2 regions of the Fodinicola acaciae genome follow, and region 2 is predicted to be linked to the other one. Evidence: riboswitches for the same ligand, from Rfam matches in the RefSeq annotation. Region 2 holds a riboswitch; the other holds the start of a gene.
What was found. Region 2 has a riboswitch for cobalamin ahead of cobN (cobaltochelatase subunit CobN). Riboswitches for the same ligand answer to the same signal wherever they lie in the genome.

Region 1: it holds a riboswitch for cobalamin, as region 2 does, so the genes downstream of both, GNX95_RS21550 (cobalamin biosynthesis protein) here and cobN (cobaltochelatase subunit CobN) in region 2, are expected to answer to the same signal.

Annotation. Positions count from the first base shown of each region.
Region 1 is NZ_WOTN01000002.1:1,343,357-1,351,031, reverse strand. Features, by position in the region: gene GNX95_RS21560 (magnesium chelatase subunit D family protein) at 1-1,806, opposite strand, end outside; gene GNX95_RS21555 (cobyric acid synthase) at 1,842-3,350, opposite strand; gene GNX95_RS21550 (cobalamin biosynthesis protein) at 3,347-4,255, opposite strand; cobalamin riboswitch at 4,286-4,416, opposite strand; gene GNX95_RS21545 (PadR family transcriptional regulator) at 4,882-5,508, opposite strand; gene GNX95_RS21540 (substrate-binding domain-containing protein) at 5,601-6,593, shown strand; gene GNX95_RS21535 (DUF2306 domain-containing protein) at 6,625-7,293, opposite strand; gene GNX95_RS21530 (TetR/AcrR family transcriptional regulator C-terminal domain-containing protein) at 7,452-7,675, shown strand, end outside.
Region 2 is NZ_WOTN01000001.1:940,835-948,509, forward strand. Features, by position in the region: gene GNX95_RS04310 (precorrin-2 C(20)-methyltransferase) at 1-721, opposite strand, end outside; gene GNX95_RS04315 (precorrin-8X methylmutase) at 730-1,350, opposite strand; gene GNX95_RS04320 (nitrite/sulfite reductase) at 1,347-2,486, opposite strand; cobalamin riboswitch at 2,545-2,710, shown strand; gene cobN (cobaltochelatase subunit CobN) at 2,747-6,298, shown strand; gene GNX95_RS04330 (hypothetical protein) at 6,432-6,908, shown strand; gene GNX95_RS44180 (transposase) at 7,409-7,612, shown strand.

The DNA of each region.
Region 1 (7,675 bases), on a different contig from region 2:
CACCGTCGCCAGCTTTTCCGCCAAACCCAACCGGATCGGACCGTTCTCGCAATCCACGACAACGGCCGCGACGCCTTCGGAGGCCAACAACGCGGCCGTGCGATGCGCGTCCTCCAGGGGGCTGCCGGCGCGACCCGTCGCTCGTCCGTCGGTGACGACGACGAGAAGCGGCCGCCGGCGCGCGTCTCGCAGGCGTTCGACCCGCAGGACTTCGCGTGCTCGCAACAAACCCTCCGCCAGGGGCGTACGTCCGCCGGTCGGCAATGCGGTCAACCGAGCCGCCGCGGCATCCACCGATGAGGTCGGTGGCAGCACCACTTCCGCGCTGTCACCACGAAAAGTCACCAGGCCGACCTTGTCGCGCCGCTGGTAGGCGTCGAGAAGCAGCGACAGGACAGCGCCTTTGACCGCACTCATCCGGGCTCGCGCCGCCATCGATCCGCTGGCGTCCACGGCGAAAAGCACCAGGTTCGACTCGCGTCCTTCGCGACGCGCGAGCCGCACGTCCTCCCGCCGGACGACCAGTCCAGTGCCGCTGCGTCCCCGAGCCTTCTGCTGCGGTGCCGCGGCGGCCATCGTCGCAACCAGATGCGGACGACCGGATTTTCCGGTGGACGGACGAGATCCGGTCACCCGACCGGAGTCGGTCTTCGCGCGCGACCGGCGGCCGGCGACGCCGCTGCCGACACCTGGCACTTCCAGCCGGCGCGTACGGAAGGTCTCGGTCGGCGCTGCGACCGACTCTTTGGACGGCCCCATCGCATTTTCTCCGCTGGCGGCGGCGCCGGAGCCAGGTCCGTCGTCGTCCGGCCCAGCAGGCCCCGGCGGCGGATCGGCTTCAGACAAGGCATTGTCGAGCTGCTCCTCGTCCAGTCCCGGTGCGTCGAACGGATTCCGGCGACGCCGGTGCGGCAACGCGAGCCGAGCCGCGACACGGACGTCCTCGGCGTCGACGGTCTGCCGCTCCTGCCAGGCCGCGTGCGCGATTGCCGTGCGAGCAATGACAATGTCGGCGCGCAGGCCGTCCACCTCGAAGGAGGCACACACCGACGCGATCTGTCGCAGCGCGGCATCGGGCAGGTCCACATCGGACAGCGACGCCTGCGCGCGTACGATCCGCTCCGACAACTTTCGTTCCTGTTCAGCGAAACGAGCGGTGAAGGCGGCCGGATCCGCGTCGAATCCGAGCCGCCGGCGGACCACCTCGGCACGGTCGTCGACCTTCCGTGGCGCGGCCACCTCGACGGTCAGGCCAAATCGGTCGAGCAGCTGCGGCCGCAGCTCGCCTTCCTCCGGATTCATCGTGCCGACCAACAGAAAACGCGAGCGGTGCCGCACCGACACCCCTTCTCGCTCCACATAGGACGTGCCGAGTGCGGCCGCGTCGAGCAGCAGGTCGACCAGATGGTCGCCGAGCAGGTTGACCTCGTCGACGTAGAGAATCCCGCGATGTGCCGCCGCGAGCAGGCCCGGCTCGTACGCCTTGACACCTTCGGCCAGCGCACGCTCGATGTCCAGCGCGCCGACCAACCGGTCCTCGCTCGCGCCGACCGGCAGCTCGACCAGCCGCGCCGGACGGTTCTCGGCCGGATCCGTCGAGCAGTGCGGCCCGTCCGGACATGACGGGTCGGCATCGGCCGGATCGCAGCTGAAACGGCAGCCGCCGACGACGGCCACCGCCGGCAGGACCGCTGCCAACGCGCGCACAGCGGTGGACTTCGCCGTGCCTTTCTCACCGCGTACGAGCACACCGCCGATCGCCGGAGAAACCGCGTTCAGCACCAGCGCGAGGCGCAGGTCGTCCATCCCGACGACCGCGCTGAGCGGAAAGATCGGCGCAGTCACGGGCTTTCCCCCTCAAGGTCCGGCGCACCTGGCGGCACGAACGGCAGTCCGGCCGGCGGACCGGCTTCCAGCAGTCGCAGCACATAACCGGTGTCCAGGTTGTCGGCCACCAGATCCCCGGCGATGTCCAGCGATCTTTGTCGTACGGCGGAAAAGCTCACCTCGGCCGGGACGAAGCGGCGGTTGGCGACCGCCGCGACCTCGGCGAGAAAGCATCGCCGAAACCCGTCGTTTTCGAGGATTCCGTGCCAGCTGGTCCCCCAGACGCTGTCGGACCGGCAGCCGTCCAGAAAAGAATCACCGGAGGAGACCGAAACGCGGCCGTGGTGGATCTCGTAGCCATCGACATCCTGGTCGTACGCGCGTCCGGTCGGCCGCCCGAGCACCTTTTCGGCTGCAAAGTGGACAGCCGTGGGAAGGACGCCAAGCCCGGTGACTTTCCCCTGTCTGCTCTCCACATCGTCGTGGATGACACCGGCGAGCATCTGGTAACCACCGCAGATGCCAAGCACCGGTTGCCTCGCCGCCGCACGTCGCGAAATCGCGTCGGCGATGCCGTTGTCGCGCATCCAGGACAGATCCGAGACTGTGGCGCGTGTGCCAGGCAACACGACGAGGTCGGCGTCGGACAGTTCTTCCGGGCGTGTAACGAAACGTACGGCGACGCCTGGCTCGGCGACCAATGGATCGACATCGGTGAAATTCGAAATCCGCGGAAAACGTACGACCGCGACGCGCAACATGTCCGCACCGACCGGCGGTCCTACGGCCGGCAGGTCCGCGGCGAGCGCCAGTGAATCCTCGAGGTCCAGCCAAAGTCCACGTACCCACGGCAACACGCCTGCCACCGGGCGGTCGGTCAACTGCCGCAGGCCGGCCAGACCCGGACCGAGCAGGCCTGGATCGCCGCGGAACTTGTTGACGACGAAACCACAGATCAGCGCCTGGTCGGCGGGTTCGAGGAGCGCCAATGTGCCAAACATGGCTGCGAAAACACCGCCACGGTCGATGTCACCCACCACCAGCGTCGGCAGGCCAGCGGCGCGGGCCAGGCCGAGATTGGCGATGTCGGTGGCGCGCAGGTTGATCTCGGTCGGGCTGCCGGCGCCTTCGCAGATCACCGCGTCATAGCGTGAGCGCAGGTCCGCGAGCGAGTCGAGTACGGCGTCGCGGAGCCGCGCTTTCACCTCATGGTAGGAAAGTGCGCTGACTTCGGCGATCGGCCGGCCGAGCAACACGACCTGGCTGTGCCGGTCGCTGCCGGGTTTGAGCAGTACCGGGTTCATCGCGGCCTCCGGCTCGATCCCGGCGGCGGCCGCCTGCGCGGCCTGCGCGCGGCCGATTTCCGCGCCATCGCGGGTAACCGCGGAGTTGAGCGACATGTTCTGCGCCTTGAACGGCGCGACCTTGACCCCCTGGCGAGCAAGCCAGCGGCACAGGCCAGCGGTCACCATGCTCTTGCCGGCGTCCGATGTGGTGCCGGCGACCAACAACGCGCCGCTCATGACAGCACCTTTCGCGTAAACGCGAACAAAACCGCCGCCGCAGCGCCGACCAGGCGGGAAAGCAGAGCAGCACGCGCGATGTCGTCGGCCGTCGGTGCCCTGCCGGATCCGAGATTTCCGCGTATCTCCACGCGATCGCCGTAGCGGTTGGCGCCGCCGAGCCGTACGCCGAGCGCGCCGGCGAACGCGGCCTCGCACCGGCCGGCATTCGGGCTCGGATGGTCGCCGCCGTCCCGAAACATCGTTCGCAAGGTGTGGACGGGATTGCCGCCGACCGTCGGGGCCAGTGCCGCGGCGAGAAAGCCGGTCATCCTCGCCGGCAGCCAGTTGGCCAGGTCGTCGAGTCTGGCCGCAGCCCAGCCAAAACGCGCGTAGCGCGGGTTGTGATGACCGACCATCGCGTCCAAGGTGTTGACCGCTCGGTATGCCAGCAGGCCCGGCAGTCCAGCCACGGCACCCCAGAACAGCGGCGCGACGACCGCGTCGGAGGTGTTTTCGGCAATCGATTCGACGGTCGCCCGGCTGAGCTCGGACGCGTCCAGCTCGGTGGCGTCGCGGCCGCACAGGTGGCTCAGCCGCTGCCGTGCCGCCGGGAGATCGCCGCCGGCCAGCAAAGTCCGCATGTGCCGGCCTTCGCGTACGAGCGAGGTGCCGCCAAGAACGGTCCAGGTCGCCGCCGCGGTGATCGTCCACGACCGCTGTCCGGCGACGCCGACCAGGGCCGCGCCGCCGACGAGGGTTGCGGCGTACGCCGCGCCGCGTGGTCGGCTGTCGGCCCACATCCGGTTTTCCAGGGATGCCGCGACGCGGCCGAAAACCGCGACCGGGTGGCCGCGCCGCGGGTCGCCGAGAACGCCGTCGAGCAACGTACCCGCGAGCAGTGCGAGCGGCACGCCACGCAGCATCGACACGCCTTCCTCGAGGTGTCCACGCCTCGGGACGAAGGATCGACGGCCGGAGTTCCTGGCTGCCGGGCTGGGTGGCCTGGCTAACAGTGGCGGGACCGCGCCGGATTCACACCGGCTTCCTCCACTGCCGTCGACGAACCCTCGTACGCAACCACAGCCGTTTCCGCAGTGTCAAGGAGCCCCGCGCCGCGACCACATCACACGCCCGCGCCGCCATCGACGATCGCCGCACCACTTCCAACGGAACCGGACCATCCGATCCGACGCGGGGAAAGGCCTGCCGCCAACTCGCAGGCACCCGACGCGACCCGACCACACGGACGGGGGTCCGGGGGCTCCGACCCCAGGAAAAACAACGATGACCGATCCGCCATGGAAGTCGTGCCCGACGACCAGGCAGCACCATCGGTCGAGTGCGCCGGGCCGGTCGGGGGCCCGGTCCGGCGCGTATTCCAAGATATAGGTATGGCGAGACATAAACAACAGTCTCCGCGGACATAGCGCGTGAAATCACCGCAAAGACTACGCACCGCGTTGTTTAGGTCACTCGATACGTATATCTTGAGTCGTCGGCGGGTCGGGAGGCACTTGGATGCGCGAAACCAGACGCCAGGGCGCGCCGGCTATCCGGTCCTGCGTTTGCGCGGCGCCGCCTTCTTTCCGGCGCGAAATCCGGCTTCCAGCTCGTCGACCAGCTTCAGGCCGGCGGTGGCCCAGCGGACTTCGTGTTTCGCACGGTCGATGAGGCCGTGATAGACGTGCACCTTGTACGCGACCACCGCGTCGGCCAGCTCAGCGTTTTGCGCGAGCCGGATGCGCAGCAGGTCGGTGTCGCGGTTTTCCAGGTTGCGTACGTGCGCCTCCCAGCGCCGCCGCTGTTCCTCGTGATGCGCGCGGTGTGCCTCAAACTGCTTGCGCGCACTGGCAAAGCTGGCGTATTCCAGATAGCTCGCCTTGAGATAGCCGGCGTCCCGTTCGCGCTGCGACGGCGTGACCTCCTCGACCCAGCGCGCCAACTCCGCGCGTCCTTCTTTGGTGAGCGTGTAAATCGTCTTGGTCGCGTGGGTGCCGCGCGCTTCCGACCGGCCGGAAATCAGCCCCGCCTCGTGCATCCGCCGCAGCTCCGGATAAATCTGCGAATGCGGTGCGTGCCAGACGTAGGCCACCGACTGCTCGAAAAACCTGGCCAGGCTGTAACCGCTCATCGGCTCGGCCTCCAGCAAAGCGAGCAACGCGTGGCGCAGCGACACCGTCCGCTCCTCCTGTTCCGGCCGGACGCTCAGTTGGTTCCGGTAATACTACGACGCATAGGCATATACCCGGCGACCTACCTGGAGGCGCGGTGAGCGTACGAGTGCCGATCACGTTGGCATGCTGGGATTACGACCGCACGCAGGCGCTCGCGGACGGCCGGATCCGGCCCGAGGGGGTCGATCTGACCTATCTGCGGCTGCCGGTCGAGGAGACCTTCTTCCGGATGGCGCGCTATCAGGAGTTCGACGCCGCGGAGATGTCGCTCTCGTCGTACGTCCTGTCTCTTTTTGGTGCCGCGCCGTTCGTCGCCATCCCAGTGTTTCCGTCGCGCGCGTTCCGGCACAACGGCATTTACGTACGTGCAGACAATGCGATGCACGAGTTGGCGCAGCTGCGCGGAAAAGTCGTCGGCGTGCCGGAATACCAGGTCACCGCGGCCGTCTGGCAGCGCGGCATCCTGGCCGAGTTTCACGATGTGCCGGTGGAATCCGTTCGCTATCGGACCGGTGGCCTGCACCAGCCGGGACGCGTGGAGAAAATCGAGTTGCGGCTGCCAGGTGGTGTCGAGGTGGAGCCGATTCCGGCTGACCGTACGCTGACCGAGATGCTGTTGGCCGGCGAGATCGACGCGCTCTACAGTCCGCGTACGCCACCGTCCATGTTGGACGGTGACAGGTCGTTGCGCCGGCTGTTGGCGGCACCGCGGCTGGCGGAGGAGGCCTACTTCGCCGAGACCGGGATTTTCCCGATCATGCATGTGATCGTGCTGCGGCGCGAGATCTACGACCAGCACCGCTGGCTGGCACGGTCACTCTTTCAGGCGTTCACGGCGGCAAAACACGAGGTCCAGGCGCAGCTGGCGGAAACGGCCGCGACGCGCTACATGCTGCCGTGGCTCTACGACGCGGTCGAGCACACGCGCCGCGTGATGGGCGCCGACTTCTGGCCGTATGGCCTGCGCGCCAACGAAAAGACGCTGAGCACCTTCCTGCGTTATTCGTACGAGCAGGGCCTGGCCGAGCGGCTGCTGACGCCGGCCGAGCTGTTCGCACCGGAATCCCTGGAGACGCACCGAGTCTAGTGATCTAGTGTCCCGAGTCAGACTCGGGACACTAGGCTTTCCGGCGTTCGACCAGCCACCATTCGGTGAACAGCAACACGGTCGTCCAGCCCAGCCAAGCGCCGAGCGGACCGATCTGCTGTGCCGCCTCCGGTCCGGTCGCCTGCGGCAGGAACACAATGAACAGGATGATCCCCCAGATCCTGTTGGTGATGATGGAAAACGTGAGCGCGAAGCTGCGGATCATCCAGCGCCGGTGATCGGCGAAGCGGCGCCGCCGCGCCATGCGATAGCCGGCCATCGTGCAGAACAGCCACAACAACGCGAGCGAGATGTCACTTCCGGCGGCGACGAGGCCAAATGGCGTGCCCGCGCCGATGATCAGGCCGCATAGTCCAGCCGGCAACACACCGGCGAAGACGTACGTCCGGCCGAGCCAGCGGTGCGCCACCGGATAGTGCTGCCGAAACCACGGCCACACCTGGAAACAACAGGTCACCATCGCGACCGTGGCAAAGCCGACGTGCGCGACCAACAGCGGATAGTGCAACGGAAACGAGGATGGGACGCGCGAAAGCGCCGGATTGAGCGTCGCGTACGGCGGCAACGAGAAGGCGAGGAACAGCAACGCCAGCAAGGCCAACGGCACGATCCACGGCCGGCGCCACCAGGACCGCCGGGGTCCCGCCGCGATGGACTTTCCCTGAACTGTGGTCGTCATACGTCCCGATCCTCTGGTCCGGCCGATTGTTCGTACACCGTACCAACGCGATCGCCTTTTGCCGCGACAGCAAGCAGAAACTACGCCTCAGGTAGCAGTGCGCACTAGTACGCTGATATGGTCAGACGCAAAGCGCACTAGTACGCGAGGAGACGACGATGGCGACGGACGATCCACCGTATGTGGTCATCGGCAAGGAAATCCGCCGGCAGATCGAGAGCGGTGAGCTGCGACCCGGAGACCGGGTGCCGTCGACGCGGCGGATCGCCGCGGACTGGGGTGTCGCGATGGCGACGGCGACGAAGGTGCTCAGCTGGCTGCGGCAGCAAGAACTCGTCGAGACCCGGCCCGGAGCCGGGACGGCGGTGCGTACGCCGCCGCC
Region 2 (7,675 bases):
AGCGTCGCGAGCTTGGCAGCAGAGCCACCGAAAAGTACGGCACGTCCGCAGCGTCCACAGTGGACAGTGGAGCGACCCGCTGGCGAGAGGTCGTGGCGCGCTCCACATACCAGGCCTCGTCCAGTTTCCCGGCCTCGGCGAACGCGGACCGTACGCTCTCGAACGAGCGGCCGAGCTTCATCACCGCGGCCGTGTCGGTCTCCGCCAGCCGCCTGGCGAGCTCTGCCGGCGGCAGAGTTCCCGGCAGTACGGTGAAAACCTCGTCGCGCTCCGCGAGCGGCTGGCCGACCTGGGCGGCCGCCGCGCTCACCGAAGTGACACCGGGGACGATTTCGGTCGGATAGCGGTCGGCAAGTCGTTTGTGCATGTGCAGATAGGAACCGTAGAAAAATGGGTCGCCTTCACACAGCAGCGCGACATCCCGTCCGGCGTCGAGATGAGCGGCCAGCCGCATGGCGCTTTTCTGGTAGAACTCGTCGATCGCGCCCTGATAGCCACCGGGATGATCGGTTTTCTCCGTTGTCACCGGATAGACGAGCGCTTCCTCGATCTGGTCGTCGCGTAGGTATGGCGCCGCGACCTGCCGTGCGATGCTTCGGCCGTGGCGCGCGCTGTGATAGGCGATCACCTCCGCGGCGCCGATCAGCCGCGCCGCCTTGATGGTCACCAGCTCCGGATCACCGGGGCCGAGCCCGATCCCGTAAAGGCGTCCTGTTGGCACGGACGTGTTCACTCCTGTTCACTCGCGATTGCGTTGATGGCGGCGACCGCCATCGCGCTGCCGCCGCGACGACCGTGTACGACGACGAACTCCAGGCCGCTGTCGGACAGTGCGCGTTTGGACTCGGCGGCACCGACAAATCCCACCGGCAGGCCGAAAACGGCGGCTGGTGTGCCGGCACCTTCGGCGACCATTTCCAACAGCCGAAATAGCGCGGTCGGTGCGTTGCCGATGGCGACGACTGCACCGGCGAGGCGATCGCGCCACAGTTCCAGTGCGGCGGCACTCCTGGTCGTACGTAGTTTCCTCGCCAGCTCGGGGACTGTCGGATCCGTCAGCGTACAGACGATGTCGTTGTCGGCTGGCAAGCGGCGCCGCGTGATGCCGCTGGCGACCATGGCGGCGTCACACAATATCGGTGCGCCGCCTCGCAAAGCCTGACGTGCCATAGCGCCGACGCCTGACGACCACGCGAGATCGTCGACCAGATCGGTCATGCCACAGGCGTGAATCATCCGCACGGCCACCTTTTCCAAGTCGGGTGGCACCCTGCCGAGATCGGACTCGGCGCGGATCGTCGCGAAGGACCGGCGATAGATTTCCGCGCCATCCTTGAGATAATCGGTCACCGGAGACCTCTCACAACCTGGACCGGCGACGCGGTCAGCCGGCCGTCGACCTGGTATCCGTCCGGTGTCGCGACGATGTCGATCGCGTCGCCGGCTGGCCGGCCACATCGGCGTCCGCAACCCGACCAGTGAACGGGGCGGCCAGATGTCAGATGTGAGACGGAAAGTGCGGCGTCGGCGCGTACGTCTGCCAGCGCGCTCGCGCATCGCGGCCGACCGGCACATGACGTGACACCGATCCACGCCGAGTCGGGATCGACGATCAGGCCAGCGGCCAGCAAAGCCTCGGCATCTCCGCCAGGAACGAAAATGCTGCGCCACGGCGTTATTCGTACGTCCACGGTCATCGCGGCAGCCTGGTTCGCGGTGAGCCGGCCGAGCGGCACACCGACGACGAGCGGATCCCGGCCGACGGTTGTCGGTTTTGCCGACGCGTACGCGCTGATCTCGCCACCGGCCCTTAGCGCGAGGCGCCGAGCGACGTTCGCGGGACCGTCGGTCAACTCGGCCAGTCGCCAGGCAGTCGATTCCTGGGCGACGCGCTCGGCGAGAAATGCTTCGGCGGTCGCGCGTACGGTGGCGGCGGCATCTCCCGCTGGCACCCGGATTCCGGTGTCCTGGCCGGCGAGGACCAGCGCGAAACCGGCGGATTTCGTCGCGATGAGACCAATATCACCGGCCAGGCCGATCACGTCGCCTCGACCGTCGTCGACGACGACCAGGAAACGACCCGGCAGCGCCGCCAGCGACGGCGTGTCCACCAGCGCTGAATCGATCGCCGCGACCAGCGGATGTACGTCGAGCAGCCCACCGGAACGACCGCTGAGTGGCGACGCGATGATGTTGCGTATCCGCTCATGCGTGGCCGACGGAAGCAGTCCGGCCGCCGCCAGTCGGTGTGCCAAATCGATTTCCGCGCCTGCCGGCAAAGCCCTGATCTGGATGTTGGCGCGGGAGGTCAGCTCGAGTGTGCCGTCGCCGAGTTCTTGGGACGCCGTCCGCAATATCGCGAGTTGGGCGGCGGTCAGCGCGCCACCCGGAAGGCGTACGCGCGCCAGCCCGCCATCGGCGGCGGGATGCACGCGCAGCGCTCCGGGACAGCGGTCGGCTGCCTCACGCTGCACGGATGTCGTCACCCGCCGGATACTACTTGCCGTTTCGCGTTTGACCAGACCTGCCTTAGAGTGGGGCTGCCAACTGAACAGCGATGACGGTGCAGGAAGCCGGTGCGAATCCGGCGCGGTCCCGCCACTGTGACCGGGAAGCGACCCCCGCGACACGCCACGGCCGACACGGCTGGAAGGCGCGGGGTGAGCGGTGATCCGGGAGCCAGAACACTCGCCGTCGTCGTGCCACGACCCCGGAGCGCGGACTCCGGAGGAGAGGATGCACAGGCATGATCCTGCTGCTGTCGACGTCGGACACCGACCTGCTGTCGGCCCGCGCGAGCGGTGCGAATTTCCGGCTGGCCAACCCGGCGCGTACGGACGTGGCCGATCTGCCGCGACTGCTGGAAAACATCGACCTCGCCGTGGTGCGCGTTCTCGGTGGCCGCCGTGCCTGGCAGGACGGCCTGGATGCGCTGCTGGCCAAAGGCATTCCGTTGGTCGTGTTGAGCGGCGAACAGTTGCCGGACGCCGAGCTGATGGAGTTGTCGACCGTGCCGATCGGCGTCGCGGCCGAGGCGCACGCCTATCTCGCGCATGGCGGACCCGCGAATCTGGCGCATCTGTATGCATTCCTGTCCGACACGGTGTTGTTGACCGGTTTCGGCTTCGCGGCTCCGGAACCGATGCCGCTGTGGGGTGAGTTGGAGCGTACGAGCACTGGCAGCGGTCCGGTTGTCGGCGTGCTCTACTACCGCGCTCATCATGTGGCTGGCAACACGGCTTTCGTGGAAGCCCTATGCGCGGCCATCGAGGCGGCCGGCGGTGAGACCTTGCCCGTGTTCTGCGCGTCTCTGCGTACGGCGCCAGCGGAAATGCTGGCCAGACTGGGAAAAGTCGACGCGCTGGTGGTGACCGTGTTGGCAGCCGGCGGCACGACACCGGCGGCGGCCACCGCCGGCGGTGACGACGATGCGTGGGATGTCGGCGCACTGGCCGAGCTGGATGTCCCGATCCTGCAGGGACTGTGCCTGACCAGCGACCGGAACACCTGGTCTGACAACGACAACGGCCTGTCGCCGATGGACGTGGCCACGCAGGTGGCCGTGCCGGAGTTCGACGGCCGACTGATCACCGTACCGTTTTCGTTCAAGGAGACCGATTCCGACGGCCTGACGCGCTATGTCGCCGATCCGGAGCGGGCCGCTCGCGTCGCCGGGATCGCGGTCGCGCATGGCCGGCTGCGGCACGTCGCCGCGGCTGACCGCCGGATCGTCCTGATGTTGTCGGCGTATCCGACCAAGCATTCCCGGATCGGCAACGCGGTCGGACTGGACACGCCGGCTAGCGTCGTACGGCTGCTGGAAAAGATGCGGTCCGCCGGCTATGTCGTCGGAGATCTTCCCGGTGTGGCCGCGCAGGACGGAGACGCGCTGATGCACGCGCTGGTGGAGGCCGGCGGCCAGGATCCGGAGTGGTTGACCGACGAGCAACTGTCCGGCAACCCGATCCGGATCTCCACGGCGAAATACCGCGCGTTCTACGACACGCTTCCGCCGGATCTGCGACAGAGCATGGAAGAGCACTGGGGACCGCCGCCAGGTCAGTTGTACGTCGACAATGGCGACATCGTGCTTGCCGGCCTGCGCGGTGGAAACGTCGTGGTGATGGTGCAACCTCCGCGCGGATTCGGCGCGAACCCCATCGCGATCTACCATGATCCCGACCTGCCGCCAACGCACCACTATCTGGCCGCCTACCACTGGCTGGCCGAGGATTTCGGTGCGCACGCGGTGGTCCACGTCGGCAAGCACGGAAACCTCGAATGGCTGCCGGGAAAGACGGTCGGCATGTCCGCCTCCTGCGGCCCGGACGCCGCTTTGGGCAACCTGCCGCTGGTTTATCCTTTCCTGGTCAACGATCCCGGTGAAGGTACGCAGGCGAAGCGCCGCGCACACGCGACGTTGATCGACCATCTGGTGCCGCCGATGGCACGTGCCGACAGCTACGGCGATCTGGCCCGCCTGGAGCAACTTCTCGACGAACACGCCAACATCGCGGCAATGGATCCGGCCAAGCTGCCGGCCATCCGCGCGCAGATCTGGACGCTGATCCAGGCGGCCAAGCTGGACCACGATCTGGGTCTGGACGACCGGCCGCATGACGCGGAGTTTGACGATTTTCTGCTGCACGTCGACGGCTGGCTCTGCGAGGTGAAGGACGCGCAGATCCGTGACGGCCTGCACATTCTCGGCGAAGCGCCGATCGGTGCGGCGCGGGTCAACCTGGTGCTGGCCATGTTGCGCGCACGACAGCTGTGGGGCGGCCGCCACGCGCTACCTGGCCTGCGCGAAGCCCTCGGTCTCACCGACGGCGCTTCACTGTCCACTGTGGACGATCATGAGGCAACGGCACGGTCGCTGGTCGAGCGGATGGAGGCCGCCGGCTGGACCGCGGCGGACGAGGTCGTACGCGATGTTCTCGGTGTTTCCAACGACACTGTCGAGCGGATTCTGACCTTCGCGGCAACCGAAATCGTGCCGCGGCTGGACCGCACGACCGACGAGATGTCGGCCGTCCTGCACGCGCTCGACGGCGGCTATGTGCCTGCCGGTCCGAGCGGATCGCCGCTGCGCGGCCTGGTGAACGTGCTGCCAACCGGTCGCAACTTCTATTCGGTCGATCCGAAAGCGGTGCCGAGCCGGCTCGCCTGGGAGACCGGCCGGTCGCTTGCTGAGTCGCTGCTCGCGCGTTATCGGGAGGACACCGGCGAATGGCCACGTTCGGTCGGCCTGTCGGTGTGGGGGACCAGTGCGATGCGGACGGCCGGTGACGACATCGCCGAGGTTTTGGCTCTGTTGGGCGTACGACCGGACTGGGACGACGCGTCGCGCCGGGTGACCGGCTTGGCGCCGATCGAGGTGGCCGAGCTGGGACGGCCGCGGATCGATGTGACCGTACGCATCAGCGGCTTCTTCCGCGACGCTTTTCCGCATGTCGTGGCAATGTTGGACGACGCGGTGACGTTGGTCGCCGGCCTGGACGAGGCGGACGAGGACAACTTCGTGCGCGCGCACGTACGAGCCGACGAGGCCGAGCACGGCGACCGGCGGCAGGCGACCCTGCGAGTCTTCGGCTCGAAACCCGGCACATATGGCGCCGGTCTGCTGCCGCTGATCGACAGCCGCAACTGGCGCGACAACGCCGACCTGGCCGATGTTTACCAGACCTGGGGCGGATTCGCGTACGGTCGCGACCTGGACGGTGCGCCTGCGCGCGACGCGATGCGCACGGCGTACCGGCGGATCGCCATCGCGGCGAAAAACACCGACACGCGCGAGCACGACATCGCCGACTCCGACGACTATTTCCAGTATCACGGCGGCATGATCGCCACCGTACGCGCACTGACCGGCGAGGCTCCGGCCGCCTACATCGGTGACAGCACGCGTCCGGAGTCCGTACGCACCCGGTCGCTCACCGAGGAGACAGCACGGATTTTCCGCTCACGTGTGGTGAATCCGCGTTGGATCGCCGCGATGCGCCGGCACGGCTACAAAGGCGCGTTCGAGCTGGCCGCGACCGTCGACTATCTGTTTGGCTACGACGCGACCGCCGATGTCGTGCCGGACTGGATGTATGAGCAGTTGGCCTCGACGTACGCGCTCGACCCGGAAAACCGGAAATTCCTCAACGAGTCCAACCCGTGGGCCCTGCACGGCATCGCCGAGCGGCTGTTGGAGGCGGCGGACCGGCAGCTCTGGCGTGAGCCGGATCCGGCGACTCTTCGTGCCTTGCAACAGATCTACCTGGAGACCGAAGGCGACCTGGAGGACCGTTAGGCTTCACGGACCGGGCATTGCCGCTCGACGATGCCGTCGCGATCGATCTGTCGATAAAGGCCGTATGATTCCAGGCCCTGTTTCTCCAGAGCGATGTCAACCGTCGGCGATGTCCTCTCGCGGGCCGCGGTAAATGACGGTCGCGGCACGTTCCTCCGCCGGCAATTCCGACGATGTCCAGGCCATCGACTGGCTCTGCGTGATCGGTGAGCGGGATCCCAACGGCTACGTCGATTTTCGAGCCGTCCAGACGACCATAGAAGGTGCGAATGGTGATCGGTTCGTCTTTGGGGATTTTCCGGAGCAGGATGTCGACGGTGGCGCCGATCTCGCTGATGTCGTTGACTTCAGCGCGGACCTGCGCGATCCGTTGCGCCGGCAGCGATGCGATTTCAGAGTGTCGTTGGTCACGATCAATCCCGTCTCGATCGATCGGAGTCGCCGCGCCACCTCCGCGAGCCGGCCGGTGTGGGCCTGGATGCGTTGTTCGAGCTCCGCCTGGCGAAGTCGTAGCATGCCGCGCAACTCCGCCAGCGACACGTTGTCGTCCAGCATCGCCGCGCACAAGTGTCCCCGATACTCAACATGGCGACCTCATCTCAGACCATGACATCGTGTCAGAGTCAACCGATCTCCGATAAGGCGGACATGGACGGACTCGACTCGGCGTACGCTCGTGGCTGGATAGCCCGCTTTCATTCGTCGATCTGATCGTCGGACTTGATCTGCCACGTTGGCTGTCGTTGGTGCGGCCGACAAGACGGACGCTCAGCCGGCTTGTCCGCCGGACTGTCGTCTGCAACGGCAACCGTGAAACGCTGCGTGCCGTGTTCGCTAAGGGATTCGATCATTGCTTGGCATTTCCGCTCGTACGCGCGCAAACGCCATCGGCTGCACGCCTGGTCGAAGGACCTGTTGATGCCGCCGGTGCGACTCCTGACATCCTCACGAGCCGTGACGGCATCTCACCGATTCCCGGTTCGATGGGCTGCGACGGATCGGCGTCGAGAAGCCAGCCGAGTCGCCTGGGTCAGCCAGGATCGCTCAATGGCGGCGGCTGCGGTCCGCGCTCCGCGCCAGCCAGTAAAACCTTGATGACCACAAACCAGAATTCTACCGCAGCGTGCCGCCGCCCGGAAACGCCGCAGCATACCTAAGACGTGGTGCGCCAGCGAGATGGGCTGTCGCCTCCCAGAGGCGCTCGCTCTCGTCAAATGCATCAAACGACACGTCGACGGAATCATCGTCGCCATCACCCGAGGCGTATCCAACTCCCGCTTGGAAGGAATCAACGGCAAGATCCGGCTCATCTAGCGGCGCGGCTACGGGCACCCATCGCCCGAATCACTCGGCTTCCCACAGAATCCTGGCTCACGA